DNA from 3 places in the Streptomyces sp. NPDC007084 genome. Region 1 is predicted to be linked to each of the others. Evidence: riboswitches for the same ligand, from Rfam matches in the RefSeq annotation. Region 1 holds a riboswitch; each other region holds the start of a gene.

The links. Region 1 has a riboswitch for cyclic di-AMP ahead of AB0912_RS08140 (LysM peptidoglycan-binding domain-containing protein). Riboswitches for the same ligand answer to the same signal wherever they lie in the genome.
Positions count from the first base shown of each region.
Region 2: linked by a shared signal. The riboswitch ahead of AB0912_RS02075 (LysM peptidoglycan-binding domain-containing M23 family metallopeptidase) and the one ahead of AB0912_RS08140 (LysM peptidoglycan-binding domain-containing protein) in region 1 are both predicted to bind cyclic di-AMP.
Region 3: linked by a shared signal. The riboswitch ahead of AB0912_RS04530 (M23 family metallopeptidase) and the one ahead of AB0912_RS08140 (LysM peptidoglycan-binding domain-containing protein) in region 1 are both predicted to bind cyclic di-AMP.

Region 1 covers NZ_JBEYFY010000006.1:113,231-116,499, forward strand. Annotated here, with positions in the region: gene AB0912_RS08135 (HAD family hydrolase) at 1-332, shown strand, start outside; gene AB0912_RS08140 (LysM peptidoglycan-binding domain-containing protein) at 564-1,280, opposite strand; cyclic di-AMP (ydaO/yuaA leader) riboswitch at 1,285-1,446, opposite strand; gene AB0912_RS08145 (CocE/NonD family hydrolase) at 1,945-3,269, opposite strand, start outside.
Region 2 covers NZ_JBEYFY010000002.1:27,234-30,502, reverse strand. Annotated here, with positions in the region: gene AB0912_RS02080 (alpha-galactosidase) at 1-1,615, shown strand, start outside; cyclic di-AMP (ydaO/yuaA leader) riboswitch at 1,899-2,071, shown strand; gene AB0912_RS02075 (LysM peptidoglycan-binding domain-containing M23 family metallopeptidase) at 2,076-2,975, shown strand; gene AB0912_RS02070 (SGNH/GDSL hydrolase family protein) at 3,240-3,269, shown strand, end outside.
Region 3 covers NZ_JBEYFY010000003.1:220,379-223,647, reverse strand. Annotated here, with positions in the region: gene AB0912_RS04535 (pitrilysin family protein) at 1-1,095, shown strand, start outside; cyclic di-AMP (ydaO/yuaA leader) riboswitch at 1,309-1,468, shown strand; gene AB0912_RS04530 (M23 family metallopeptidase) at 1,482-2,246, shown strand; gene AB0912_RS04525 (GntR family transcriptional regulator) at 2,444-3,139, shown strand.

The DNA.
Region 1 (3,269 bases):
AGTTGGCGTCGGTGGCCCGGGGTGTGGTCGATTCGCTGGCGACGGTCACCATGTCGGGGCCAGGGACCGTCGAACTCCAGCCACGCGGGGTGACCAAGGCCACGGGCCTGGCGCTCGCAGCGGACCATCTCGGGCTCACCCCGTCCGCGACGCTCGCCTTCGGGGACATGCCCAACGACATTCCCATGTTCGACTGGGCCGCCCACGGGGTCGCGATGGCCAACGCACACCCGGAACTGAAGGCCGTGGCCGACGAAATCACCCGGTCGAACGAGGAGGACGGGATCGCCGTGGTCCTGGAGCGGCTCTTCGGGTTCGAGCGGCCGAACTGACGCGGGGCGCCCGCTCGCCAGCCACCGCCGCCTGTTCACGATTCGCCTGTTGACGTCCCGCGTGTTCACGTCCCGCCTGTTCACACGCCACCGGCCGGCGGACACCCGAGGGTGCCGCCGGCCGGTGGCGTGCGAGGCCGTCTGAGGCCGTGCGAGGCCGTGCGATGCGATGTGATGCGCCCGTGTGGGTGGCGGGTGGGCGCAGGTGGGCCCGGGTGGGCGCCGGTGTGATCAGTACGCGCCGTTGACGTTGTCGATCGAGCCGTACTTGTCGGCGGCGTAGTTGCAGGCGGCCGTGATGTTGGCGACCGGGTCGTACGGGTCCATCGAGGTGCCGGGCACGTGGTAGGCCAGGAAGGTCGGGTCGATGACCTGGAGGAGGCCCTTCGAGGGGGTGCCCGCGACGGCGTTGGAGTCCCAGTTGTTGATGGCCTGGGGGTTGCCGGAGGACTCGCGCATCACGTTGCGGTAGATACCGTCGTAGCTGCCCGGAATGCCCGCCTTGCCCATGATGTCCAGGGACTGCTTGATCCAGCCGTCCAGGTTGTTGGCGTAGGTGGTGGCGGAGGCCTGGGTGGCGGTGGTCTTGGCGGCCGTGGTGGCCGCCGGGGCCTTCAGGGTCTTCGTGCCGACGGTCAGCGTCAGGCCGGTGCGGAGGTGCCCGGGGTTGTCGCCGATGACGGCGCGGTTCGCCGTGTAGAGCTTCTGCCAGCCGCCGCTCGACGGGTACTTCTTCGCGATGCCGACCAGGGTGTCGCCGGCGACCACCTTGTAGGTGACGAGCTGGACGTTCGGGACGGCGGCGGTCTTGGCGGCCTGGGGGGTGGCGGCGTGGGCGCCGGTGGCGCTCATGAGCGGCAGCGCGAGGGCGAGGGCGCCCGTTCCGGCGGCGACGATGCCGCGGGTGACGAGGTTGTTCCGGCCGTGACGGTTCTTGCCTGCGGGCATGACGAAATGTCCTCTCCGACGCCTGCGAGGTGAGCTGTCGGGTTCGGGCGGGAGATGCCCGGCCGCGCTTTTCGGGCGCGGCTTCACCCCTAGCCGGTCCGGTCTCCCGGATCGGCGGCTTACCTGTGGTTCCCCCGCTCCTGCCGTGCGTGGGTGGGTGGGTTGCCGGGCGACGGCAGGATTAGGCGATCCGCCCGGTGCGACGAGAACGTATGCGACCGCACATGTCGGGAACAAGGCCGGATGTGGCGTTGAAGATCGCTTTTGCCTGTTTAGAGCGTGGGCAATACGTCCGTTTGTGCCGGAATTGAATCCTCAACTTGCCTTTGGCGAAGGGGTTGGCGCGGAGTCGGTGCCGGGTGATCCACTGGTTCGCGCGTGACCCAATTCACGCGCTGGAGGGTCACCAAGGCGGCATGGCAGGCAAGTCGGACATTACGCCACCGTCGGCCGGTGGACCGGGAGTTCCCGTACGCCCCCGGACCGGCCCTCGCGCCGCGGAGCGGCCCCGCCGTCCACGGCGCCCGCCCGGCCACCCACGGCGCCCGCCCCCGCCATCCACAGCGCCCGCCCCGCCATCCACAGCGCGCCCGCCCTGCCACCCACGGCGCCCGCCCCGCCACACCCGCCCCGTCCCCACAACTCCCCTCCCCGCAAGCCTTCTTCAGCCCGCCGTGCGCGGAATTTTCTTCTCCCAGGTCCGGTGGAAGACGACTTCGCCGCCGTCCCGGCAGACGACCTCGTTGGACGTGATGAAGTCCCGCGCGTCGCAGGTGATGGAGGACCGCGTCTCGACGCGGGCGTCCCACGGCAGGTCCGGCCGGTGCAGCCGCACCGACCAGGTGGACTCGGCGCGGGCGGACAGCGGGTCCGACGCGTCGATCGTGTACGTCTCCCGCGCGTCCTCCGAGAATTCGAGACCGTCGGGATAGACGCGGGTGCCGCCGTACCGGGGGTCCACGTCCAGCCGCCAGGTGCCCGCGGCCACGTCCCGCACCACCAGGCGCTCGGGGCGGGGTTCGTCGAGCGTCTCCGGGATCACCACGCCGAGCGGCTCGGCCTGCTCCGGCTCCCCGAAGGTGATGGAGGGGTCCGACTCCCTTACACGCACGGGGAGTTCGAGGCTGCTGCCCGCCGGGTCCAGGGTGAAACCGGCCTCGGAGCCGGGCTGCGGCCAGACCCAGGGCCAGTACGCGGAGGAGACACTCAGCCGGATGCGGTGGCCGGCCGGGAAGGCGTAACCGATGCCGTTCAGCTCGAACTCGACGTCCTCCGTGGTGCCCGGCTGCCAGGGGACGGCCCTGTCACGGCCCCGGCGCGCCGACAGGTTCAGCACACCTCGGGTGACGAGCGTGGACGCGCCGTCGGGGGTCACGTCGCACAGCCGGGCGATCACCTGGCCCCGCGTGGCCGCCGAGGTGAGCCGCAGCCGGACCCGGGGCCGCCCCAACACCCAGGTTTGTTCCGGTACTTCGAACTCGAAGCAGGCCGAGCGGGCGTCCTCCTCGCGCTGGTCCGGCGGCAGGTCGGCGTCGTTCCCGAAGGGGAAGAAGCGGCCCGCGTCGACGCCGGTGTGCTGCGGGGAGCGCACCGGCACCGGGTCCCCCTGGAGTTCGTACGGGATGGCGGTCACCGAGGGCGAGGGCCACGCAGGGTCGCCGACCCAGCGGCCGGGCAGCTCCGGGTAGACGGTCGCCGGGGGATGCGCGTCCATCACGTAGGAGCGCAGCAGCGGGACGTCGAGCGCGCCCGAGTCCTCGTCCTTGAGCCAGTGGCCCCACCAGCGGAGCGTCTCCTGGAGGAAGCCGATCGCGGGGCCCGGCGGCAGGCCGCGGTCGGGGTACTGGTGGGACCAGGGGCCGATGAGTCCCCGTACGCGCTCGGGTGGCAGGTTCTCGACCAGGCGCAGCACGGTGTCGCGGTACGGGTCGTGCCAGCCGCCGACCGCGAGGACGGCCGCGCTGATCGCCCCGTAGTCCTCGCAGGCGC
Region 2 (3,269 bases), on a different contig from region 1:
GCCCGAACGCGAGGGCCGGCGGCTGTCCCAGCTCCACGGCCGCTGGGCCGCCGAGTCCCGGCTGACGCGCTCACCCCTCACCTACGGCGAGCAGGTCATCGGCAGCCGCCGCGGGCACACCGGCCACCAGCATCTGCCCTGGGTCGCCCTCGACAGCGAGGCCACCGAGGAGAGCGGCGAGGTGTACGGCTGCGCGCTCGGCTGGTCCGGCTCCTGGCGGATCTTGGTCGCCCAACTCCCCGACGGGCGCGTGCAGATCACCGGCGGTGCCGGACACGACGACTCCGGCCTGCTGTCCCTCGCCCCGGGGGAGACCTTCACCACGCCGGTCTTCGCCGGGCTGTGGAGCGACGGCGGGTTCGGCGGCGCCAGCCGCGCCTGGCACGCGTACCAGCGGACGTACGTGATCCCGGACGCGGAGCGGGACCGGCCGGTGCTGTTCAACTCCTGGGAGGCCACCACCTTCGACATCTCGGAGGAGCGACAGCGGGCGCTCGCCCGGCGGGCCGCCGGGATGGGCGTCGAACTGTTCGTGGTCGACGACGGCTGGTTCGGGGCCCGCACCAGCGACCGCGCCGGACTCGGTGACTGGACCCCCAACCCGGACCGCTTCCCCGCCGGTCTCACACCGCTCGCCGACGACGTTCACGCCCTCGGCATGGGGTTCGGGATCTGGGTCGAGCCCGAAATGGTCAACCCCGACAGCGACCTCTACCGCGCCCATCCCGACTGGGTGCAGCACCAAACGGGACGAACCAGGACGGAGTTCCGTAATCAGCTCGTCCTGAACCTCGCCCGGCCGGACGTTCAGGAGTATCTCTGGGAGCGGCTGGACGCGCTGCTCGCCGGCGCGCCGATCGACTATGTGAAATGGGATTTCAACCGGTCCTTCACGGATGCCGGCTGGCCGGGTGAGCCCTATCCGCAAAAGCTCTGGACGGCCCACGTCGAGGCCTTCTACGCCCTGCTCGACCGGCTGCGCGCCGCACACCCCGGCGTCGCCTTCGAGTCGTGCTCCGGTGGAGGCGGCCGTGTCGACCTCGGCGTCCTGGCCCGTACCGACCAGGTGTGGACCTCGGACAACACCGACCCGCTCGACCGGCTCGCCATCCAGCACGGCTTCAGTCAGATCCATCCGGCGCGGGTCATGGCGGCCTGGGTCACGGACAGCCCGAACAACCTGCTCAACGGCAGGGTCAGCAGCCTGCGCTTCCGCTTCGTGAGCGCCATGGCCGGGGTCCTCGGCGTCGGCGGCGATCTCGCCCGGTGGAGCGAGGAGGAGCTGGCCGAGGCGCGGGACTGGGTCGGGCTCTACCGGGAGATCAGGCCGGTCGTGCAGCGTGGCGACCTCTACCGGCTGCGGCCCCCGGCGGGCGGGCTGAGCGCCACGCAGTACGTCCTCGGGGACGAGGTGGTGGTCCTCGCCTGGCTCCAGGCGCAGCACTACGGAGAGCACCCCGCCCCCCTCAGGCTGCGCGGACTCGACCCCGCGGCCGGCTATGAACGGGTCGAAACGGGCGAAATCCACCGAGGTGCCGTGCTGCTGCACCACGGCCTGCACAGCGGGCTGCGCGGCGATCTCGACGCGACGGTCATCCGGCTGCGCCGTATCTGACTGTTCTGTCCGAAATGGCACCTTCATTCCAACTGGCCCTGGAATAGGGCGAGGTGGGTCCGGGGGCGTGAGCAGGGTCATATTCGTGACGATGCGTTGCCGTCGGCATTTCTCAACGCACCCTTGAATTCGGGCGGATTGAAAGGCCGTAAAGATCGTCATTCCACGGAGGGTGACGGTGAATTCCGCATGGATCAAGAAAGGTGAGCGTCCGGAATCCGCGGCTGGTTGTCGACGCGCGCTCATCTCGCTTACGTTCTGCCTCAATCCGGACGGACGCCCAATCCTGCCGCCGCCCGGAATCCACTCACCCGTACACGGCAGGAGCGGGGGACCCACAGGTTCCGTGCCTGGTCCGGACTCCGGAACAGGCTAGGGGTACAGCCGCGCAGCAGCGCGGCCGGGCATCTCCAGCCCGCACCCGACAGCTCACCTCGCAGGCGCCGGAGAGGAATTCGCCATGCCCGCGAAGGGTAAGCACCGCCGTCCCAAGTCCCTGCGTTTCACCCGCTCGATCGCCGTGGCCGGAACCGGTGGCGCCGCGCTCGCGCTGCCCCTGATGGGAGCCACCGGCGCCCACGCCGCGACGCCGGCCGCCGCCGTCGCGCAGCACACCCAGAAGACCGCCACCGTCACCCCGGCCGCCGCGAAGGCCGCCGCGACGACGACGTACGCGGTGAAGGCCGGCGACTGCCTCGCCAAGATCGCCGACGAGCACCACGTCACCGGCGGCTGGAAGAAGATCTACTCGGACAACCGCTCCGCCATCGGCGGCGACCCGTCCCTGATCCACCCCGGTCTGAAGCTGTCGCTCGGCGCCAAGGCCGCCGCCCCGAAGGCCGCCGCCCCGGCGAAGCCCTCGGCAGCCAAGCCCTCCGCCGCCAAGCCCGCGGCCCAGAAGGCCGAGCCGGTGAGCGCGCCCGCCAAGCCGGCCGCCGCCGACAACGGCTCGGGCTACACCCTCCCCGTGGACGGCGCCGTCATCGGCACCAACTACAAGGTGGCGGGCAGCATGTGGTCCAGCGGCTACCACACCGGCACCGACTTCGTCGTCCCGACCGGCACCACCATCAAGGCCATCGCCGCGGGCACCGTCGTCTCCGCAGGCTGGGGCGGCGCCTACGGCAACCAGGTCGTCATCCAGCACGCCGACGGCAAGTACTCGCAGTACGCCCACATGTCGGCCCTGTCCGTCTCGGCGGGCCAGACCGTGACCGAGGGCCAGCAGATCGGCCTCTCCGGCGCGACCGGCAACGTCACCGGACCGCACCTGCACTTCGAGGTCCGCACCACGCCCGACTACGGCTCGGACATCGACCCGGTCGCCTACCTGCGCTCGCACGGTGTCGCCGTCGGCTGACCCCTGGCACCGCACCCGCCCGACCTGCTCCTGACGGCAGGACAGCCATCGAAGGCCGGACCCCACGATCCGTGGGGTCCGGCCTTCGATGTTGGTCGCGGCTGCCTCAACACCCCTGATGAGAGCCTTATTCCACGGTTGACCAACACTTGACGAGTGGCCTATCTCACCGGCCGTCAACCCTTCCCTACGGTCGCGTAGCTCACATCCGAAGGTGAATCATGGGCCGACGTGGCAGACGATTCGAAGAGTGACGACAGATCAGTGATCGGGTCGTACGTGGCGGTGGGGGAC
Region 3 (3,269 bases), on a different contig from region 1:
CTCGACGCGCACGCCGATCACCCCGGTGTCCGGCTCTCCCTCGAAGTGCCCGTCTCGCGGCTTCCCAAGGGGCTCGGGCTGCTCGCGGACGCCCTGCGCGCGCCGGCCTTCGCGGACAGCGAGGTCGAGCGCCTGGTGCGCAACAGGCTCGACGAGATCCCGCACGAGACGGCCAACCCGGGCCGCCGCGCGGCCAAGGAACTCTCCCGGCAGCTCTTCCCGCCGACGGCACGCATGTCGCGCCCGCGCCAGGGTTCCGAGGAGACCGTCCAGAACATCGACTCCGCGGCCGTGCGGTCCTTCTACGAGAAGCACGTCCGTCCCGCGACGGCCACCGCCGTGATCGTCGGCGACCTCACCGACGTGGACGTGGACGAGCTGCTCGGCGACACCCTCGGCGCCTGGACCGGATCGTCCGCCGAGCCGCGCCCGGTGCCGCCGGTGCACGCCGATGACACGGGCCGCGTGGTCATCGTGGACCGCCCCGGCGCCGTGCAGACCCAGTTGCTCATCGGGCGGGTCGGCGCCGACCGGCACGACCGTGTGTGGCCGGCCCAGGTGCTCGGCACCTACTGCCTGGGCGGCACCCTCACCTCGCGTCTGGACCGCGTCCTGCGCGAGGAGAAGGGCTACACCTACGGCGTACGGGCGTTCGGCCAGGTCCTGCGGTCCGCGCCGGATGGCACCGGTGCCGCGATGCTCGCCATCAGCGGCTCGGTCGACACCCCGAACACCGGGCCGGCGCTGGACGACCTGTGGAAGGTCCTGCGCACCCTGGCGGCCGAGGGGCTCACCGACGCGGAGCGCGATGTCGCCGTGCAGAACCTGGTGGGCGTGGCGCCCCTCAAGTTCGAGACCGCCGCGGCCGTCGCGGGCACGCTCGCCGACCAGGTCGAGCAGTACCTGCCGGACGACTACCAGTCGACGCTCTATCGGCAACTGGCCGCCACCGGCACGGTGGAGGCCACCGCGGCAGCCGTCAGCGCCTTCCCGACGGACCGTCTGGTGACGATCCTGGTGGGCGACGCGGCGCGGATCGAGGAGCCGGTGCGGGCCCTGGGCATCGGTGAAGTCAGCGTGGTCTCCGCGGAGTAGCACCGTGTGACCGAGATGGGCCCTGGTGACCGAAGCGTCGCCAGGGCCCTCTTTTGCGCGCACATCACCGCCAGGATGTCCGTATTGGTACGGAGGTTGGCTTCTGCGCTGTGGGATGCGCTACAAAAACCGTGATCCGTTTGTTGTTCGAAAGATGCCCCGTTTAGCGTCTGTCCGGCTGTTCGTCAGGCAGTGCGCCGCGCCCGCGGCACCGGACAGCCATCGCCGAGTCCCCGCATGGCGCGAGCCAGGGGAGCCGGGGACCCACACGTAGTCCCTGGGGTGAATCGGACGCCCTCCCCGGAGGGGGTCCGTAGGAGACCTTCCTGCTCCGAACCCGTCAGCTAACCCGGTAGGCGAGAAGGAAGGAAAGGATCAGCCCCTTTATGGCGTTCACCTGTGGCACCGGGAAGCATCGTCGTCCGAGCCGCGTGCAGCGCACCACCAAGAACGCCGTCGGCGTCGCGGCCCTCACCACCACCGGTGTCCTCGGAACCCTCGCGGCGCCCGCGTTCGCCGCGACCCCCTCCGTCGAGCAGACCGGGCTGACCCAGGCCGTCACCATCGGTGACTCCGTCGCCGAGCAGATCGACGAGCAGGCCGCCGCCCAGCAGCACGCCGCCGAGGTGGCCGCCGCGCGGGAGAAGGCCGAACAGGCCGCGCGCAAGAAGGCCGCAGAGCAGGCCGCGAAGGCTCGCGAGACCAAGGAGCGGGCCGCCCGCGCCGCCGAGCGCAAGCGGCTCAACACCTTCGTCATGCCGATCTCCGGCTCGTACGTCTCCACCGGCTACAAGACCGGCGGCAGCCTCTGGTCCTCCGGCAGCCACACCGGTGTCGACTTCCACGCGGCCTCGGGCACCCCGGTGCACTCGGTCGGCGCCGGCACGGTCGTCGCGGCCGGCTGGGGCGGTGCCTACGGCAATCAAGTAGTGATCAAGATGCACGACGGCACGTACACCATGTACGGGCACCTGTCGTCCATCGGTGTCTCCGTGGGCCAGACGGTCACCCCGGGCCAGCAGATCGCCCTCTCCGGGTCGACCGGCAACACCACGGGACCGCACCTGCACTTCGAGGCGCGCACCACCGCCGAGTACGGCTCCGACATGGACCCGGTCGCCTACCTCCGCTCGCACGGTGTGAACGTCTGACGACCGCTTCGCGGCTTCTCCACCGTTTTCGATGCCCCGGCTCACCGAGCCGGGGCATCATCGTTTCCGGAGGCCGACTGTCCAAAAAATATCCATGGATTCAGGCCCGCCATCGGAAATTAAGGCTTCCTGCAATAGAGTCACTGAACAAGCGTCAATCGATGGCGTTTCGCGGGGATTAAAGCGGAGGTCCGGTCATGCGTATTCCGGCGCACTCGGTATGCACGGCGATCCGGGACGACATCGTCGCGGGCGTCTACGAGCGTGGCGGCCGGCTCACCGAGGAACTGCTCGCGCGGCGCTACGGCGTCTCGCGCGTCCCCGTGCGCGAGGCCCTGCGCACCCTGGAGGCCGAGGGTTTCGTGGTCACCCGGCGGCACGCGGGCGCGTGCGTGGCCGAGCCCACCGAGCAGGAGGCCGCGGACCTTCTGGAGATGCGCATACTGCTGGAGCCGCTGGGTGCCGCGCGCGCCGCCCAGCGCCGCACCGAGGCTCACCTCAAGGTGCTCCGCGGGCTGGTCAGGCTGGGCCAGGAGCGCTCCAGGCGGGGCAACAGCGAGGATCTGCGCTCCCTGGGCGGCTGGTTCCACGAGACGCTCGCCCAGGCCTCCGGCAGCCCCGCGCTGACGTCGACGCTGTCCCAGCTACGGCACAAGATCGCCTGGATGTACGCGGTGGAGGCGCCGGCCAACCCCGCGGAGTCCTGGGCGGAGCACGGCGGCATCGTGGACGCGGTCGCCCGCGGGGACGGTGAGCGGGCCCGCGCGATCACGGCCCTGCACGCCGAGCGCTCGGCGTCCGCGCACCGGCTGCGCTTCCCGGCCGGCGGGGACCGGCAGGACCGTGTGAGGACTTCGCAACATCCCGTAAACATGACGGGTCAACGCCATTAACACGGGCGCCGTATACAAAGAGGGTTATTCGGCGAAGCGCTGTTTCCGCTGCCGCTTTCTTCGCGCGCCCGGAATTCACGGTGCGCGCTCATTTCGTTCACGCGACTCGTTCGCGTCGCGCGCCCACGCG